Regions from separate parts of the Pelorhabdus rhamnosifermentans genome, predicted to be linked through region 2. Evidence: riboswitches for the same ligand, from Rfam matches in the RefSeq annotation. Region 2 holds a riboswitch; the other holds the start of a gene.
What was found. A riboswitch is a leader RNA that binds a small molecule or an ion and turns the genes downstream of it on or off. The one in region 2 is predicted to bind FMN.
Positions count from the first base shown of each region.

Region 1: linked by a shared signal. The riboswitch ahead of ribD (bifunctional diaminohydroxyphosphoribosylaminopyrimidine deaminase/5-amino-6-(5-phosphoribosylamino)uracil reductase RibD) and the one ahead of ribB (3,4-dihydroxy-2-butanone-4-phosphate synthase) in region 2 are both predicted to bind FMN.

Region 1 is NZ_JAHGVE010000004.1:101,767-111,158, forward strand. It holds gene pknB (Stk1 family PASTA domain-containing Ser/Thr kinase) at 1-1,449, shown strand, start outside; gene rsgA (ribosome small subunit-dependent GTPase A) at 1,455-2,369, shown strand; gene rpe (ribulose-phosphate 3-epimerase) at 2,366-3,019, shown strand; FMN riboswitch at 3,082-3,211, shown strand; gene ribD (bifunctional diaminohydroxyphosphoribosylaminopyrimidine deaminase/5-amino-6-(5-phosphoribosylamino)uracil reductase RibD) at 3,332-4,483, shown strand; gene Ga0466249_RS06595 (riboflavin synthase) at 4,452-5,114, shown strand; gene Ga0466249_RS06600 (bifunctional 3,4-dihydroxy-2-butanone-4-phosphate synthase/GTP cyclohydrolase II) at 5,137-6,345, shown strand; gene ribH (6,7-dimethyl-8-ribityllumazine synthase) at 6,347-6,814, shown strand; gene yfcE (phosphodiesterase) at 6,853-7,410, shown strand; gene hslO (Hsp33 family molecular chaperone HslO) at 7,403-8,278, shown strand; gene Ga0466249_RS06620 (hypothetical protein) at 8,589-8,741, opposite strand; gene Ga0466249_RS06625 (DMT family transporter) at 8,828-9,392, opposite strand, start outside.
Region 2 is NZ_JAHGVE010000033.1:19,482-28,873, forward strand. It holds gene Ga0466249_RS23090 (hypothetical protein) at 1-153, opposite strand, end outside; gene Ga0466249_RS23095 (DUF2238 domain-containing protein) at 355-918, shown strand; gene Ga0466249_RS23100 (hypothetical protein) at 1,085-1,222, shown strand; gene Ga0466249_RS27345 (hypothetical protein) at 1,400-1,528, opposite strand; gene Ga0466249_RS23105 (VRR-NUC domain-containing protein) at 1,728-1,889, opposite strand; gene Ga0466249_RS27900 (aspartyl-phosphate phosphatase Spo0E family protein) at 2,115-2,267, shown strand; gene Ga0466249_RS23115 (hypothetical protein) at 2,681-2,890, opposite strand; gene Ga0466249_RS23120 (aspartyl-phosphate phosphatase Spo0E family protein) at 3,982-4,128, shown strand; gene Ga0466249_RS23125 (4Fe-4S double cluster binding domain-containing protein) at 4,186-4,905, opposite strand; gene Ga0466249_RS23130 (YbaK/EbsC family protein) at 5,222-5,695, shown strand; FMN riboswitch at 6,347-6,491, shown strand; gene ribB (3,4-dihydroxy-2-butanone-4-phosphate synthase) at 6,593-7,237, shown strand; gene Ga0466249_RS23140 (PrkA family serine protein kinase) at 7,640-9,392, shown strand, end outside.

The DNA of each region.
Region 1 (9,392 bases), on a different contig from region 2:
GGACGTATTAAGGTAACGGACTTTGGTATTGCTCGTGCTGTTACGTCGGCTACGATGGTTCATACGGGTACGATTATTGGTTCTGTACATTATTTCTCCCCAGAGCAGGCCAAGGGAGCTCCTGTTAGTGCGCAATCAGATATTTATTCGTTGGGTGTTGTTCTCTATGAAATGCTGACAGGAAAGGTGCCTTTTGAAGGCGATTCACCCATTAGTATTGCTATTAAACATATTCAAGAGGAACCTGTTCCTCCTTGCCAGATTAATTCAGAAATTCCGCCGTTAGTCGAGGCGATTGTTTTAAAAGCGATGGCGAAACAGCCTGAAGACAGATTCTCTAATATTAGTGAAATGATTAATGATCTCCATTTGGCACAAGGTTATTTGCGTGATGACAGCACGCGGCGTATTTCTCGTGAAGAATATCCGACACAGCTCTTAACAGGTATGAATGAAGCCTTACGTGACAGTGGACATGACCGAACAACAGCGTTGCAACCGAACGCAATGGAACTTGCCAATAAGCGTCGGAAAAAAGCCTGGGCCATTGCAATTGTATTCTTTTTATTACTAGGATTTGCTGGTGGTGCCTTTTTAGCATTTGGTAAATTTTGGAGTGGAGCTGAAGTGGCTGTGCCTGACGTAACAGGAAAATCCGTGGAGCAGGCCAAAAATATTTTGACAAGCCATAATCTCAGAGTTTCCGTCTCGGAAGTATTTAATGATAAAGTGGCTGCTGGACAGGTTATTTCGCAAACCCCTGAAGCAGGTAGTGTTGTAAAGGAACAACGGACAATTAATTTGATTGTCAGCCGTGGGGGTGAAGTGACATCTGTGCCTGATTTACGGGGATTAAGCCGCCGCGATGCCGAAATTGCGCTAAAAAATGCCGGTCTTGTATTAGGCAAGGTTGACGAGCAATCGTCTAGTGATGCACCGCCTGATTCTGTTTTAAGTCAGTATCCTCGTCCACCTGCTCAAGTAAGCAAGGGGACGGCAGTGGATATTGTGGTAAATAAGGCGGCAGTGAAGAAGCAGATGTTACCCGATTTTAGGGGAACAGTTTTGAGTGCTGTTTCGGCACAATTAGATAATTTGAAATTGAAAGTAGGGAATGTGACTGAGGTCGCTAGCGATAAATATCCTCCAGGCACCATTATTGACCAACGTCCAGCACCCAATTCGGAACTTGTTGAAGGTGGAGCAGTTGACTTTACTGTGGCTAAAGCAGGCAGTTCTGCCAAACGGGCGACTGTCTCCATTACTGTGCCAGATGGGCCTGTTCGTCAAGCAGTCCAAATTGTTGTAACTGATTCTAATGGTCGCCGTGTTGTTTATGAGAACGTACATAAGCCAGGCGATAAGATTGAAAAGCAAGTGGAAGGCAGTGGCTCTGTGCGTGTCCAAATCTATATTAACGGCGGGCTTTTGCAAGAGCAAACATTATAGGAGTGATGGGAATTGGCAGGAATTCGGCTATGCTGTTAAAAGGAATCGTCGTAAAGGCATACAATAGCTATTACGCTGTACAAACAGACAAGGAATCCAAAATTGTTCTTTGCACAGTGAGAGGACGGTTAAAACAAGCAAGGTTTACCTTGCTTGTTGGTGACCAAGTGGAGTACACCGTAAGCAGCGGACAAAAAGGATCGATTGAAGCCATTTTGCCACGTGTGAGCATGTTAAAGCGTCCCATGGTGGCCAATGTCGATCAAGTGGTTCTTACCTTTGCCTGTCGTCATCCTGATTTTAGTTTGCAAATTGTGGATCGCTTTCTTGTTCTTGCTGAGGCTTCTCAGCTTCATTCTGTGCTGTGTTTTAACAAGGTTGATCTTGCGAATCGGCAGGAAATTGAACAAGTAGCCGATATGTATCGCGCTATCGGTTATCCTGTGCTCATTGTTGCTGCCAAACAGCATGAGGGTATTGAGGACTTGCGTCGGTTACTTCATGATCATATTTCCGTGTTTGCCGGACCGAGTGGTGTGGGTAAATCAACTCTATTAAATGCAATTGAACCAGGGCTGTTACTTAAAACAGGCGATTTAAGTGAAAAAATTGGCCGCGGCAAGCATACAACCCGTCATGCCGAACTTTTATCCTTGATCGGGAATGGCTTTGTTGTTGATACACCGGGTTTTTCTTTTACGGAGTTTATTGATATGGCAGAACAAGAAGTGCGAGATTGCTTTCCTGAATTCCATGAGCTTCAAGCTCCTTGTAAATTTAGTTCCTGCCTGCATGACCGTGAGCCTCAGTGCGGGGTGAAGAAAGCTGTATTACAAGATGAAATTTGTTCAAGCCGTTATGAAAATTACTTAGCCATTCTTCATGAGATACAAGCAAATAAAAAGGGGTATAGATCATGAATACAATTAAAATTGCTCCATCCATTTTATCAGCCGATTTTTCTTGCCTGGCTGACGAAATAAAACGAGTCGAAGAGGCGGGTGCCGATCTTATCCATATTGATGTGATGGATGGTCATTTTGTGCCTAATCTCACCTTTGGTCCACCTGTTGTTGCTGCCATCCGTAAAGTAACAAAGTTACCCTTTGATGTGCACCTCATGATTACCAATCCCGAGGAGTTTATTACGCCTTTTGCCAAGGCAGGTGCCGATATTCTTACGGTTCACGCCGAAACAACGCATCATTTGCACAAAGCCTTACAGGAAATTCATGGTTTGGGTATGAAAGCGGGGGTTTCTTTGAATCCGGCTACACCTCTGACCTTAATTGAGGAAGTCCTAGAGGATATTGATATGATTCTTATTATGACTGTCAATCCAGGTTTCGGTGGTCAATCTTTTATTCCCTCTACTTTACATAAAATTAAGCGCTTGCGAGCTATGCTTAATGAACAAAAGCTTAGTACGAATATTGAAGTAGATGGTGGTATTACGACTCAAAATGCGGTGGAAGCTATTCAAGCAGGTGCAACTATTCTTGTGGCAGGATCTGCTATTTATTCTGCTCAGGACATGAAGGAGACTGTTCAGCTTCTTAAGGGTTGCTAAGGCTGATTGGTTGTGGTAAACTATATGTAAGTTGAGGATATGACCTCGATAAAATATAATAATATAGCCTTTGGGGCCAGGTGAGAAAGAAGTTCTTTCAATTCCTGACCGGCGGTAAAGCCCGCGAGCCGTAATGGTTGATCCGGTGTAGTTCCGGAGCCGACAGTAAAGTCTGGATGAAAAAAGGCGCACAAGTATTGCTTGTTATTTGAGCTGTTTTTAAGCCCCATTGTAAGATTTTCTTACAAGGCTTGAAAACAGCTTTTTATATGCGCATTTTGCGTAATGTTTTAGAAGAGTGGTGGTGATTTTATGCAAAATCAAATCAAAATTCATGAGCACTATATGAAGCAGGCTCTTCAATTAGCACGATTGGCTGCAGGTTGTACAACACCCAATCCGCTTGTTGGGGCGGTCATTGTTAAAGAGGATCAAGTGATTGGACAAGGTTACCATCATATGGCTGGAACGCCGCATGCTGAGATTCATGCTCTCCGTGAGGCTGGCGACGAGGCCAAGGGAGCAACGCTTTATGTAACACTTGAGCCTTGTTGTCATTCAGGGCGTACGGGTCCTTGCACAGAAGCCATTATTTCAGCTGGGATTGCGAAAGTTGTTGTTGCCATTACTGATCCCAATCCCCTTGTAGCAGGTCAAGGCCTGCGCCGTCTTCGTGAGCAGGGAATCGAAGTAATTGATGGTGTTTGCTGCCTTGAGGCTGTGCGTCTTAATGAAGCATTTGTGAAATGGGTTACATCTCATATGCCTTTTGTATTATTAAAGGCAGCCATGACACTAGATGGAAAAATTGCTACAGCAACGAAAAAATCAAAATGGATTACAGGAGATGAAGCCCGGCAGCGTGTCCATCTGTTGCGCAATCAATATGACGGCATTTTAGTTGGTATTGGAACGGTGCTTGCCGATGATCCGCTGCTTACGACGCGCTTACCTGATCGAGAAGGGTGCCAGCCTACACGAATCATTGTGGATAGTTTAGCACGTACGCCACTGACAAGCCAAGTCGTCGTGAATAAACAGGCGCCAACCATTATTGCTGTAACTGAGGCGGCACCGCAAGAAAGAATTGAGGCTCTTAAGGAATGTGGTGTCGAAGTCATGCTTGTTTCGTCTGGAGTCGGCGGCATTGATTTGCGTCCGTTATTTTTTGAGCTGGCCAAGCGGCCCTTGACAAGTATCTTGGTTGAGGGAGGCGCTGGCGTGAATAGCTCTGTTTTGGCCGAAAACCTTGTGGATAAAGTGGAATGGTTTATTGCTCCGAAAATTTTCGGCGGAACAAATGCACCTTCGCCTGTTGCTGGCCCGGGAGTAGCGGACATCGCTGCTGCCTATGAATTGGAAGAAGTCAGTATAACTCAGTTTGGTAGTGATCTCATGGTGAGCGGTTACATAAAAAGCAGGGAGGCGCGTGATGTTTACCGGACTTGTGGAAGAATGTGGTAGAATAAAAAAAATAACAGCTACAGCTCGCTCGGTACGCTTGACAGTCGAAGCAAAAAAGATACTTGATGATGTCAAAATCGGTGACAGTATTGCTGTAAACGGCGCTTGTCTGACTGTAGTAGATCAGGGTGATAGCTTTTTTGTTGCCGATGTCATGCCAGAAACAGTCAAGCAGACGGGACTCAAAGAATTACAGACAGGTGCCGCCGTAAATTTAGAGCGGACGTTGCGCATCGGTGACAGATTAGGTGGTCATATTGTCAGTGGCCATGTTGATGGTATTGGCAAGATTACGGGAATTTCAAAAGACGATATTGCAGTGCTGCTGACCATTGAAAGCACGCCTGATGTCATGAAATATATTGTGAGAAAAGGCTCTATAGCCATTGATGGAATTAGTTTGACTGTTGTTTCTTGTACAGAAAAAGCCTTTTGTGTTTCCTTGATTCCTCATACTTATGCTGTCACAGCTCTTGCTGAAAAAAAGCGGGGAAGTTTCGTGAATTTAGAAACAGATATCTTGGGACGCTATATAGAAAAACTGCTGCATTGTTCAGCGAATCAGGAAGGTCAGCCTGTTTCTCCTTCTGGCATTTCAGCCGGATTTTTAGGTGAACATGGTTTTTTATAATAAAATACTAGGAGGTTTAGCTATGTTTAGTACAATTGAAGAAGCCATTGAAGATATTAAACAAGGCAAGATGGTTGTTGTTGTGGATGATGAGGATCGTGAAAATGAGGGTGATTTGCTCATGGCTGCTGAAAAAGCAACGCCAGAAGCGATAAATTTCATGGCAACTTATGGTAAGGGATTAATTTGCATGCCTGTTGTTGGCAGTCGTCTGGATGAACTGGGCATTTGCCCGATGGTAGAAAATAATACAGACAATCATGAAACAGCTTTTACTGTTTCTATTGATGCTAAGACGACAACGACAGGAATCTCGGCTTTTGAGCGTTGTGATACGATTCAAGCTGTTCTCAAGACGGAGACTAAACCAACAGATTTACGTCGGCCCGGTCATGTTTTTCCGCTGCGTTATCGTGAAGGTGGCGTTTTACGTCGAACCGGGCATACAGAGGCTGCTGTTGATTTAGCCCGACTGGCAGGACTCTATCCTGCGGGAGTTATTTGCGAAATTATGAGCAGTAATGGTTCCATGGCACGCGTTCCGGAACTGAAGGAATTCGTGAAGCAGCACAATTTAAAACTCATTACTGTGGCTGATCTTATCAAATATCGCAAGAGTCATGAGCGGGTCATTCACAAGGCGGCGGAAGCGAATATGCCAACAAAATATGGTCAGTTCCATTTAGTGGCTTATGAAAACGATTTGGATAATTTGTGTCATGTTGCACTCGTTAAAGGGGATGTAGCAGGCAAGAAGGATGTACTTGTCCGTGTCCACTCTGAATGTCTCACAGGCGATGTATTTGGATCGCTGCGCTGCGATTGTGGTGATCAGCTTATTACGGCTATGAAGCGCATTGAAGCTGAAGGAGAGGGCGTTGTACTGTATATGCGTCAAGAAGGTCGTGGCATTGGTTTAGCAAATAAAATTCGTGCCTATGCTTTGCAAGATGGCGGAAAAGACACAGTCGAAGCCAATGAATTACTTGGTTTTGCCGCGGATCTTCGCGAATATGGCATTGGAGCCCAAATTTTGGCTGACCTTGGATTAACAAGCATTCGTCTATTAACAAATAATCCGCGGAAACGGGCGGGACTGGAAGGCTATGGACTCAAAATCAGTCAACGCGTACCACTGGAAATTCGGGCAAACAAATTTAATAATCGGTATTTATCGGTGAAAAAAGCCAAACTCGGCCATTTACTGAAACAATATGAGGAGGTAAAATAAAATGTCACATGTTTATGAGGGAAAATTAACTGCCAAAGGATTGCGTTTTGCCGTCATTGTTGCACGGTTCAATGAGTTTATTACAGGAAAGCTGTTAACTGGAGCGATGGATGGATTGCTTCGGCACGACGCGGCAGAAGAAGATATTGATACTATTTGGGTACCCGGTGCTTTTGAAATTCCTATTATTGCACAGAAATTAGCAAAAAGCGGAAAGTATGATGCCGTTATTTGTTTAGGAACAGTCATTCGTGGCAGCACTTCGCATTATGATTATGTTTGCAGTGAAGTTTCCAAAGGCATCGCTCATGTGGGTCTTGAAACAGGCGTACCGACGATTTTTGGTGTGCTGACAACAGAAAACATTGAACAGGCTATTGAACGCGGTGGCACAAAAGCAGGAAATAAAGGATTTGACGCTGCAATGTCAGCTATTGAGATGGCTAATCTATTGAAAAACATAGATTAAAAATACAAATATTACCAGGGAAATAAAGGGTGATTTTTATGAAAATAGCCGTTGTCAGTGATACGCACGGCTGTGCTCAGACGTGGGAAATCATGTATCGAGAGCATATGAAAAATATTGATAGTATTATTCATGCTGGTGATGTGCTTTATCATGGGCCGCGGAATGACATTCCTGCTGAGTATCAGCCCAAAGTATTAAGTGCCGCGTTGAATAAGCTTCCAGTGCCTTTTTATGCTGTACAAGGGAATTGTGATGCAGAGGTAGATAGTATGGTGCTAGACTGGCCTCTTTATGCGCCGCTGATTTTTTTGCAGCAGGGAGACTTTCAGATTGTTGTTCAGCATGGTCATACATTGTCTGATGAGGAAAAGGTGAAGCTCGCCAAACGCTATCATGCCAATTTATTTATTAGCGGTCATACGCATGTGCCTGTGCTGAAAAAGACGGAAGGTGTAATTCTCTTAAATCCTGGGTCGCCTGCCATGTCTAAGCGTCCAGATAACAGGGGAACCATGGCTTTCTTAGTTGATCACAAAATTCAGCTCATTGCGATTGACAATGGCGAAGTTCTTAAGGAGGAAATCTATGGCTGACCCGTCTGACCATCTCATTACTGCCACAGCAGGCAACGGTATCCGCATTTATGCGGCTGTGACTACGAAACTTGTTGAGGAAGCTAGGCGGCGCCATGACTGCTATCCTGTTGCAAGTGCCGCATTAGGACGGACAATGACGGCGGCGTTGTTGTTAGCGGCAAATTTAAAAACAGCAGAATTATTAACGGTTCGGATTGTTGGCGATGGGCCGCTAGGTGAAATTATTGCTGATACGACTGCACAGGGAACCGTGCGTGGTATGGTAGGTGAACCGCATCTTGATTTACCGCTTAATGCAGCTGGCAAGCTTGATGTAAGCAAGGCTGTAGGACAAGGCAATGTATTTGTGACGCGTTTCACCAAGCTGAAACAGCCCTTTACTGGCAGCTCAGCGCTTGTTTCGGGCGAAATTGCTGAAGACATTACGCAATATTTATATACGTCGGAGCAAACTCCATCGAGTGTCGGATTGGGCGTACTTGTTGAACCGGATCTTTCCGTAAGCGCTGCCGGTGGATTTATTTTACAAGCCTTGCCTGATGCGGATCCGTCTGATTTGGCTGTAGTTGAATCCAATCTTACAAAACTATCGGCTGTGACGACGCTGATTCAAGAAAGTCAGTCAGCCAAAAGTTTGATTGAGGCGGCTTGTCAGGGACTTGAAATTCGCTATCACGCTGAGCAGCCGCTTGCGTTTCAGTGCACCTGTTCACGCGATAGGGTAGAAAAAGCCTTGATTAGTACAGGCACGAAAGAGCTTAATGAACTGATTGAAATCGGTGAAGCTGAACTAGTTTGTCATTTTTGTGGGGAGAAGTATCAGTTGAACCGTGAGGAACTCACGGCTCTTTTGAAGCAGATGTAAGTTTATAAGAATCAGCTATATGGAAAGAGTGGCACAGAGTATTGCTTATTGTATGCAGCAAGAGATTGATGAACGTATCCGTGGCTGTTGCCATTTACTTTTGACGGATCAATTTACTTATGTTACAATAAATAGCAAGAAAATGTATGAATCCAATAGAATTTCATATAGATGGAAATAGGTGCCCTTAAGAGCTTAATAGGAAAGTCCGGTGAAATACCGGCGCAGTCCCGCCGAGATTTATATTTTAGATATAAAAAACATCTCTTGATATATCAGTCAAGAGATGTTTTCTATATTTAAAATTCTTTCAGCGGCACCATAATATAGCTAAAAATACAAATAAAAATAATACATAAACACCAAAGACCAGTTTATCATCAAACGTTATCTTATTATCCTTTTTTCCATCTTCGTTACGTGTGAATTCATCATATTCACCACAAAAATATCCATTCGTCATGATACTCATTCCCTTCCGAAAGCTATAATAAGTTTTTTTTCCAAGAGATGGTTTTTTATCAAATAAGTCGGTTTTTTTTGCATTGTTTAATGTTGATGTGATATTTTCATTGTGGATACAGTTGAATGATTGGTGGGGCGTATAATAGATTGCAAAGTACTATAGGAACTAATGAGTATGAGTAATATGCCGATACCTGTGTGAAAGGCGATATTTTCCTTTAAGATGATTAAGGCGAGCAAAGGTGCGAGTGCTGGTTTAATAAAAAATATAATGGAGGCTGTTGTGGCAGAGGTTACATCAATAGCGAGAAAATAAAGCAGATATCCAAATCCGGTTACAATCACTCCTAAATACAGCAGAACAGCAAGATTGCTATAAGTTATGCCCTTCCAGAAGGAAATATGAGCTAAAAATTCAAATGGGGTATTTTCATTCATGCGAATCCAAGGTGAAAGATTGGACAGATAGATCAATAGAAATAAGATCAGATCGCCTGCTAAAAAGGTGAGACAATTCATAACAAGACTGCCATACTTGGCAAATTTCATTTTCCCTATTACACAATAGAGCGAAAATGTTATTGCCGATAAGATGGATAATAGAATCCCTTTGTAATCTGTACTGATACTGAAGGGATTTAAGATACAA
Region 2 (9,392 bases):
TGGAACAGTAGTCGAATCTAAAATTACAAATGGAAGAGGAGCTGGCGGATAAAATATTTGTGCCAAACAATTGAAATTATCATCCAGTAGTGCAAATAAAATAAACCATGCCAATAAGAGAAAGCCCCTGTTGCAACAAGGAAATCTATTCATGAATCAATCCCTCCTGAAAATTACTACTCTAATCTATGCTGATTGTTATATAAATGTCCTGCTGTATTGAGCAGCTAGCACACGAAGCCGTATTCTTCGGTAATGTTTGGGAGCTTTTTATTCGCTGTTTAAAAATTACTTTTATAGTAATAATAATCAAGAAAAAGGTATGTCGTAAAAAAGTAATAGGAGTATGCGAATATGAATTTAGCAAAATTCAGGATTAACATTCTGATCATACTTTGTCAAGTTATGGTACTAATAGGATTAGCTCTGAAAGGACACTTTGATTATGTCCACAATGTGTTGATAACAGCAGGTATTTGGTTGATATATATGTTCTTAGAAGCAAGATATAAGCTGTATATGAATAATTTTGTTAGAGTGGCAGTAGGGATTACAATTCTTAGTGATAGTTTTTTTGGCTTTTATTTGGACATGTATTTGCGATCTCCGGGCTTTGATAGAATCCTTCACATTTTTGGAATTTATTCATTGTCGTTATTTACTTATATATTAGTTGTTCAATTTTTGGAAAATACGCTTAGTCGTCTCTTTAAATTTATTTTTGTTCTTTGTTTAGGAATTAGTATTGGTGTAGTCAATGAAATTATGGAATTTCTTTCCGATACTTTATCACATTTACCAATTCCCAATCAGATTGGTTTGTTAGACACAGATTTGGATTTGCTTTCAAATGTTATCGGAGCATTTTATGCTGCCATTCATGCGACGTATTGGAACTTTGTTAATCGGAATTTTTAACTTCCTAAATTCTGCGCCAGCTACTCATTTTACAGGATGTGGCCTCCAATCGACTTAATTCGGGAGGAGTTTCTTCATGAATTTCTCGTTATATTAATAACTTGGATAAACATAAATATTAAGAAGCATAATATAAATGGTTTAAAACGGAAGGGGTGGTATGAGCATGGAAAAAGAGGAAAGCAAAACGAATGCCTGCTTAGACTCTTTAGAAAATCCAGATCCAGATATAGCTTTAAATAATTTGGAGGAAAAGGAACTGCTTAGCATTGCTATGTCAAGCTATTATATATTATATCGGTAATTACATTAATAAACGTAATTGATGGTCCGACATCGGGCCACTTTTTATTTGTGTAATTTCCAGTAATACCGCTAACACTAATGAACTGTAAAATAATAAATGGGGAGGGTGGAACGGGCGTGAACGTGCATAGAAAAAGCCAGGACTCATTGAGTCCTAGCTTAGGAGAGAAAATTGTTACGGTGTTAGCTTTTCCGAGTGGTCGGATTGCCTTTTTTCTCTAGAAGGTCTGGGAGTAGTCATATTCTTTAATGCTCGTTTTTCCTTATCCCACTCACTTGTACTATCACGATGCTTCTCACGCATAACATCATCACCTCCTGATGTTAGTTTTTACAAAATTATGAGTAAAATTCAATATAAAAAAAGCCAAGATTGACTGCTCTTGGTTGGGGAGAAGTAAATTATTACTTATAGGATTTCCGATAAATTGCGAAGGATAACTTTGACCATTTATTGGATGAAAATGTTATGCGTATATGCTACTGGTATGAAAAAGGGCCGTCTAAAGACGGTCCCCGGGGGATTCGACTTCCATTAAACGGACTTCGTTTTGATAAGGAAGGGGCCGGGTACTTGCGACGTCAAAATAAGCATCGGTAAAAGTTTCTGCAATGACTGTATCACCAGTATCAATACCATCAAGAAAAACTCTGTACGCTGGCATATAATCACCCCCTAAGTTAGTGTTTGATTTAATCTAATTCATTATGCGGGAATTAAGAAAGTAGTTTATCTGCTTATTGTGAGACAAAGTGTCGTTTATGAGAATGCTGGATGGTCAGCTTTCTTTATATATAAATGTAATAATATGTAATAATTTGTTTGAGACAAATATCCCAAAATGTGGTATTATGGGGCTTGTGAGATAATTTGTTGAAAGGTGAGATTAATGAAGGATTTATCAAATAAAATTAGAGTTTTACGTGAAAATCTGGCGAGAATGGGTATGGAGAAGGGACTTAGACATTCCGATGTATTGGAACTGAGTCAGCAATTAGATATCCTTATTGTTAAATATCAATTGAATAGGTGCAATAGGTAGGAATTTATTTTCTTTTGCCGGAAATTGTACAAAAGTGGTAAATAGGAAATATCTTTGTGAAGATAGCGATAACTTCGTGGAAAATATTGCTGGAAAAATAGAAAAGAAAGACATCGCTTTTTACTTATAATGAAGGTAACATTATGGATAACAGAGCGATTTTCTTTATTGGAAGAAGTTGAGTATCTAAAAGGAAAATTAGTGAAGTTGTTAGTGAAGCGATTCGGGCGAGTCAAGCATTTAGAAATAAGCTGGAAGAATATAACGATTTAAAGTAAGTCATTGAGAGCCTTCGAGGTTCTTTTTTTCGTGAGTCTAAGGGATGCGTCAAAGCCGAGGAAAGATGCATCAAAAAATAAAGAATGCATCTAAATTAAAGAGAAAGATGCATCCTAAAAATATAGTCGATTTTTTTACCACCAAAGATGGTTGAAGAAAGGGCATCCTAATCCCCAGCAATGGTGATGGTGATGATAAGGGGAGTATGGATATGGGTAGTACACTACAGTAGGAGCCAATACAGTTGGAGCAGCCACAGCAGAAGCTACGGCAGGAGCCGCAGGAGGAGCTACAGGTGTTATAATTGTTGAGGGGATCACAACTGCCTGACGATAGTATGGCATTTATACTCTTCCTCTCTAATTTTTTAGTATATATTATGTAACAGAAGTAATTTTAGTTCTTACATAAATCCAATGTTTCAATAGGAAAGTGCGATGGAGCAAAGTGATAGCCGTGGAAGTCGTCGGGATTTAACGAATTCTATGGCAACATTGGCATTCGGTATAGCGTAGCTGGATGTTACGCATCGATGATACAGTTTTGAAACTTCTACTCTGACTGCAGTGGCTGGGGTGGGGGATTATTGTTTTATAGAGCAGCACCCATAACATTATACAGCATAGACTATAATGTTCCGATATCCAAATCTTTGTTTAAAATAGGGAGGTGTTGTTATGGGTTTTGGAGGCCGTGGTTTTGGAGGCAGTGGGATCATTATCATCATTATTATTTTGCTCCTGTTTTTTTGTTGCGGGGATAATGACTTTTCTAGTTGTTAATTAGTATTTTGCATCCATTTTTTAGGAGCGACTGACGAATGCGCAAATAGAATGGAATATCAAGCCTGTACTTAGCAAAATGTTAGGCTCACAGAAATAACTATGCTGTGAAGATAAAGTCCCTGTCTGGCCGCCGCGGCTGGGGTAGGGACTTTATTAGTTTGAAGGTCATCAATGCTCAGATAAATGTGCAATTGACATTATTTACCTTTATGGTATTATATTACAGTAAGCGTATTCAATAAAGCGGAGGTGATTTATAAAAATGATACTCACATTTATAGTAGCAATTTTGTTCGGGACCTTCATAGGATGGACTTTTATCAAGCCCAATACTTATCTAACGCTATGCCGGTTGTTGAAATAAGATGAGTTTTTAGGGAAATCTTCTAGCTTGGCTTAATCGCTGAGGGGGAGATTTTTTTTTGATATTTGTATGGTAGATTATACTCGTAGCGTTGGTACGGTTTTTAGATAATCCGTTTTTATGTTTGAAAAGGGCATATTCTATGCGGGAAGTGAATTCAAAAAAAAGAAGGGTAGTATAGATTGGATAGAAAGTCCTGTTTATTAAAGCTGAGCAGGAAATTATTTGGTTTTATCGAAATTTGTAAAAAAACAATATGATTCTAGGAAAATACAAAGGCGGTTCTATGAATAAATTGTTAATAAAGATAGAATTATTGCGTCATGTGATGCAGAGTTTAGGATTGAGGAAGGGAATTGACCATCCCGATGTGCTATTGATCAGTCAAAAACTTGATATGTTAATAAATGAATACTATAAGCGAATTACATAGTGGGCCGTCATGGTGAGACGGCTTTTATTTTTTTTGTTGACAATTTTTTGCTTGAGATTAATCAATTTCCTGCTTTTTTAGGTGCGGGCAAGCAGAAATGCACATGCCACATACCTGGAGCTTATTTGATATTTTAAGCTTTTCAAAATATTTTTCACATTTATTTACGTCTAGCCTTTGATCACGAGACTCTTCTTCGGAGAATAATCTTCCTCGAATGGCTTTTGCTGGGCAGGAATTGGTGCACTGGGTACATGAGCCGCAACGGTTATCCATGAGGGTCTTGTTTTCTTTAAAAGGAGCATCAGTGAGTACGGTTGTCCATCGTACAGCCGGACCGTAAGCCGGATTAATCAAAAGGCAGTTTTTTCCGATCCAGCCAAAACCCGCTAAACGCGCAATTAACTTATGCGAAACAGAAGCACAGACTCTAGTATTGTCGATACGTTCTGCTGCAGGGAGCGGCATTACATGATGACCATTTTTTTGAATAACAGAACTTATTATAGAAGAAAATTGATCGAGCCGATCATTAATCACATCATAGGCATGTGTTTTATATTCAAGTATATTTTCATAGATGTCGCTGTTTTCTAATAAACGAATGATACTGACAGGCAATGCAATTCCGATTGATAATGCTCGTGGGTAGTCGTTCGCTATGTATCCGCCAATGCTACTGATCTCTTTCTTGTAACTTTCAATTCCGGCTACGCCAATAAAATCTATTCCGTGAAAATCTCCTAGCTGGTTTACTTTCTCAAATAAATTCATCATAGTTTCCTTTCATTTTCGCTTACTGAGGCATTTGTAGAATGCCTTAATATTTTTTTATCTGAATAGTTTAAGTCTAAAAGCTAATGATAACCCTAACCATTAAATAATTTCATGGCAGGACAATCCCTCCTCTTTCGAAAAATTTACCTGATATAAGATAATTATATATGCTTTAATGACATAAAATGCAAGTGGATTTTTACGAGTTGGCAGGAATTTTATCTTTTATGAGAAATAAAGATAATAACAGTTTTGATTACAGTGACATCAATTTGGATATTATTGATGTAATAAAACATGCAAGGGGAATAGAAAAATGGCAATAGAAGCGGTCAAAGATTATTTTAAACAATATGGCAGGGAAAAGGATATTTTAGAATTTGATGAATCGAGTGCAACTGTTGAGCTTGCAGCGCATGCGCTGAATGTTATTCCGGCACGGATTGCAAAGACACTTTCTTTTAAAAGCGAGAAAGGCTGTATCTTAGTTGTGACTGCGGGTGATGCAAAAGTGGACAACCGCAAGTTTAAGTCAGAGTTTGGAATTAAGGCGAAAATGTTATCACCCGAGGAGGTTCTTGATCTAACAGGTCATGCCGTAGGGGGAGTTTGCCCTTTTGGTATTAAAAATGAAGCAGTCAGCGTTTATGTAGATGTTTCATTAAAAAGGTTCGAAACGGTCTTTCCTGCCTGTGGCAGCAGCAATTCTGCCATAGAATTAAGTTGTGATGAGTTATATCAATATGCGCAGGGCCTAAAATGGAGCGACGTTTGTAAAAATTGGGAATAATAATTCTGTTATTGTAGGCTTCAACATAAATTTTAAGGAGAAAAGTTGTTTTTCTTATAAAATGGGTGTATACTTTATTAAAATAATTATATATGAAGTTCAATGTTGAACTTGTGTCACGAAAGTGGCATGAGTTTTTTGCTTTTTTATAATTATGGACAAATCAGTAGAAGGTGGCGTATGAAATGATAGGGGCGTTAGTATTAGCAATCTTATTTGGATCTTTAATAGGGTGGGCTTTTATTAATCCTTATAATTATCAAGAACTTTGTCGACATTCTGATATAGATAATAAGGATTAAATTACAAGTATAAATTCCCGATCTCGGTTTAAGCCGGGGTAGGGAATTTTTTTGTTTAAATCTTACTTTTTTATCATGTTAACTTAACATAAGAATATAATACTATAGAGTTAAAAAATCAAAAGGAGTAGTGAATGTTACGGGAGCTACACCTCCACCGAATTTTCCACTGACTATTGCTAATCTCACAACAGAAGTGGCAATTAGTTTGGATTATATTGCCGCATTCCCTGTCGTAGTGGCGTAATCTAAATCATAACCCCCATCGCTAGTTAATGACAGGAGATGGGGGTTGTGATTTCAGGTATTGTTGACAACTTGAATACCAACGTATACACTTACGTTAGTGACTTATTCTCAGGGCGGGGTGAAAGTCCCCATCGGCGGTATCCCAGTGTTACTGGGGAGCCCGCGAGCGCTCTTCATTTTGGAGAGTTAGCAGAACTGGTGAAAGGCCAGTGCCGACGGTATAGTCCGGACTGAAGAGGATAAGGCAGTCTGCCAATTGGTTTTGATTTCTGAATTGAATAGCGAACTGTCTATTTCTTTGCCCTGATTCTGGTAAGTCCAACTAATTTTTAGGAGGAATTTTACTATGAATCAAACTTTATTAACTCGATTTGGTCATTCTGCTCTTAGGGTGGAAAACGCTCTCCAAGCTTTACGGAACGGTCAGGGAATTTTAGTAACGGATGATGAAAACCGGGAAAACGAAGGCGATATGTTCTTTGCAGCAGAGTCTTTGACAAATGAGCAAATGGCTATGCTTATTCGTGAGGGAAGCGGTATTGTTTGTTTATGTTTGCCGCCTGAACGAGCGCTGGCTTTAGATTTGCCGATGATGGTAGATGTCAATACAAGTAGTTTTCAAACGCCTTTTACTATATCCATTGAAGCGGCGAGCGGAGTCACTACCGGTGTTTCTGCTGCTGACAGGGTTGCGACAGTAAAAGCAGCTATTGCTGATCCTGCCCGACCGGAAGCGCTTCGGCATCCTGGTCATGTTTTTCCATTAAGGGCTAAGCAAGGCGGTGTGTTGGAACGCCAGGGACATACGGAGGCCAATGTAGATTTAATGCGACTTGCCGGACTCAAACCTTATGGTGTATTGTGTGAATTGACTAATTGTGATGGTACGATGGCACGATTGCCGGAAATTATTACCTTTGCTGAGAAACATCATATGGTTGTAGTGACGGTTAATGATATTATTGCTTATCGAAAAAGCATGGGAAGATAATGAGGAAATTAGCTAATAGAAAAAGCTTGCTTAAAACTTTGTTTTGAGCAAGCTTTTTCTATTGTTTTGTCGTTGATCGTCTCGCACATACATATACTGGTTACTAGACCCTGATTTATCAGTTCCTAAAATTATATAAGTCCATCCTGAAATATAGTAGCTAATTTGATATTCGTATAGAATTATAAATGATTTTTATGCCTTTTTTTTTAAAAAAGTATAGACTTATATCTTCGGATTTGATATAGTTATGAAAACAAATATCTTTATATAAAGGACATGTGTATACAAAGCATGTACAAAATTGTTTAATTTTCCGACTTTTGGAGAGAAAGAATCATTATTATTACTGGATTTAAGGAAAAAACGGGACTTTAATAGTATACTAAAGGAGGAGAAAGTATGGCAAATTTAGATTTTGTAAACCTGATCAAACAAGACAGGGAGGAAAGAAAGCATCAGCAATTTTCCGGAACGCTGCTTGATTACTTGGCCATTGTGAAAGAAAATCCAAAAGTCGTCATGCTGTCTCATCAACGTATGTATGAACTTCTGATGTCTGCCGGAGTCGATATCGTCAAAACGGAAGAAGATCCTCGTTTGAAAAGAGTTTATGGTAATGATACTTTACGTAAATATCGATTTTTTGGGGACCAATTTTTTGGTATTGATAAAAGCATTATGAAAATTATGCGGTATTTTCATTCATCAGCAATGAAAGGGGAAGAATCTCGCCAAGTTCTTTATTTGGTGGGCCCCGTGGGTGCTGGTAAGTCTTCCTTGATGGAAGCCTTGAAGAAAGCGTTAGAAATAAGTCCGCCTATATATACCATTCAAGATTGTCCTATGCGGGAAGAACCGCTGCATTTAATTCCTAAACATCTTCGACCACAATTTGAGGAATTGTTGGGAATAAAAATTGAAGGCGATTTGTGCCCCATTTGCCGTTATCGTTTGAAAAATGACTATCACGGGGAATATGAACGTTATCCAGTGACGGTATCAGAGTTTTCTATTCGTTCCCGTAAGGGAGTAGGAGTGGTACCGCCCGTTGATCCAAATAATCAGGATACGTCTGTACTTTCCGGATCTGTCGATATCTCTAAAATGGATTTGTATTCAGAAGATGATCCCCGGGTGCTATCGTTAAATGGCGCATTTAATGTAGGGAATAGAGGAATTGTAGAGTTTATTGAAGTTTTTAAAAATGACGTGGAATATTTGCATACTATGATCACGGCGACGCAAGAAAAATCCATTCCTTCACCAGGCAAGGGATCCATGATCTATTTTGACGGCATTATTTTGGCTCATTCCAATGAAGCGGAATGGAATAAATTTAAGTCGGATCATACGAATGAAGCCATTCTCGACCGTATTGTGAAAGTAGAAGTTCCTTATTGTCTGGAGTTAGATGAAGAAGTGAAGATTTATCATAAAATGCTGAACAATAGTTCTTTTGCCGCTCATATTGCTCCTCATACGATTGAGGTAGCTTCGATGTTTGCTATTTTAACCCGTCTGGCTCCGTCGGCGAAAGTTGATCCTTTGACGAAATTGAAAATCTATAATGGCGAAGAAATCGTGGAAAAGGGGTCGACAAAAAAAGTCGATATTTTTGAATTGCATGATGAAGCACAACGAGAAGGCATGACAGGTATCTCCACCCGTTTTATCATGAAGGCTATTGACACCGCTCTTTCCGAGGCGGAATCGGCTTGCATTAATCCGATTGCGATTATGGATACGCTAGTTAAAGCCGTGAAGGAAATGGCGATTGGCGAAGATGATAAGAAACGTTATTTGGGCTTTTTGCAAGATACTATTAAAAAAGAGTACCATAAGCTATTGGAAAAAGAAGTAACAAGAGCCTTTATTCATGGCTATCAGGAGCAAGCTGAAAGTTTGTTTAATAATTATTTGGATCACGCTGAGGCTTTTGCTAATTCGTCAAAATTAAAAGATGCTCATACAGGCGAGGAACTGGAACCAGATATTAAGTTCTTGCAATCCATTGAAGAGCAGATTGGCATTACTGGTTCAGCTGCTACGGGGTTTAGGCAAGATGTGACTTCGTATATGTTTTCTTTGCTGCGCAGTGGCGGCAAGATTGAGTACAAGAGCTATGAACCTTTAAAAGAAGCGATTGAAAAGA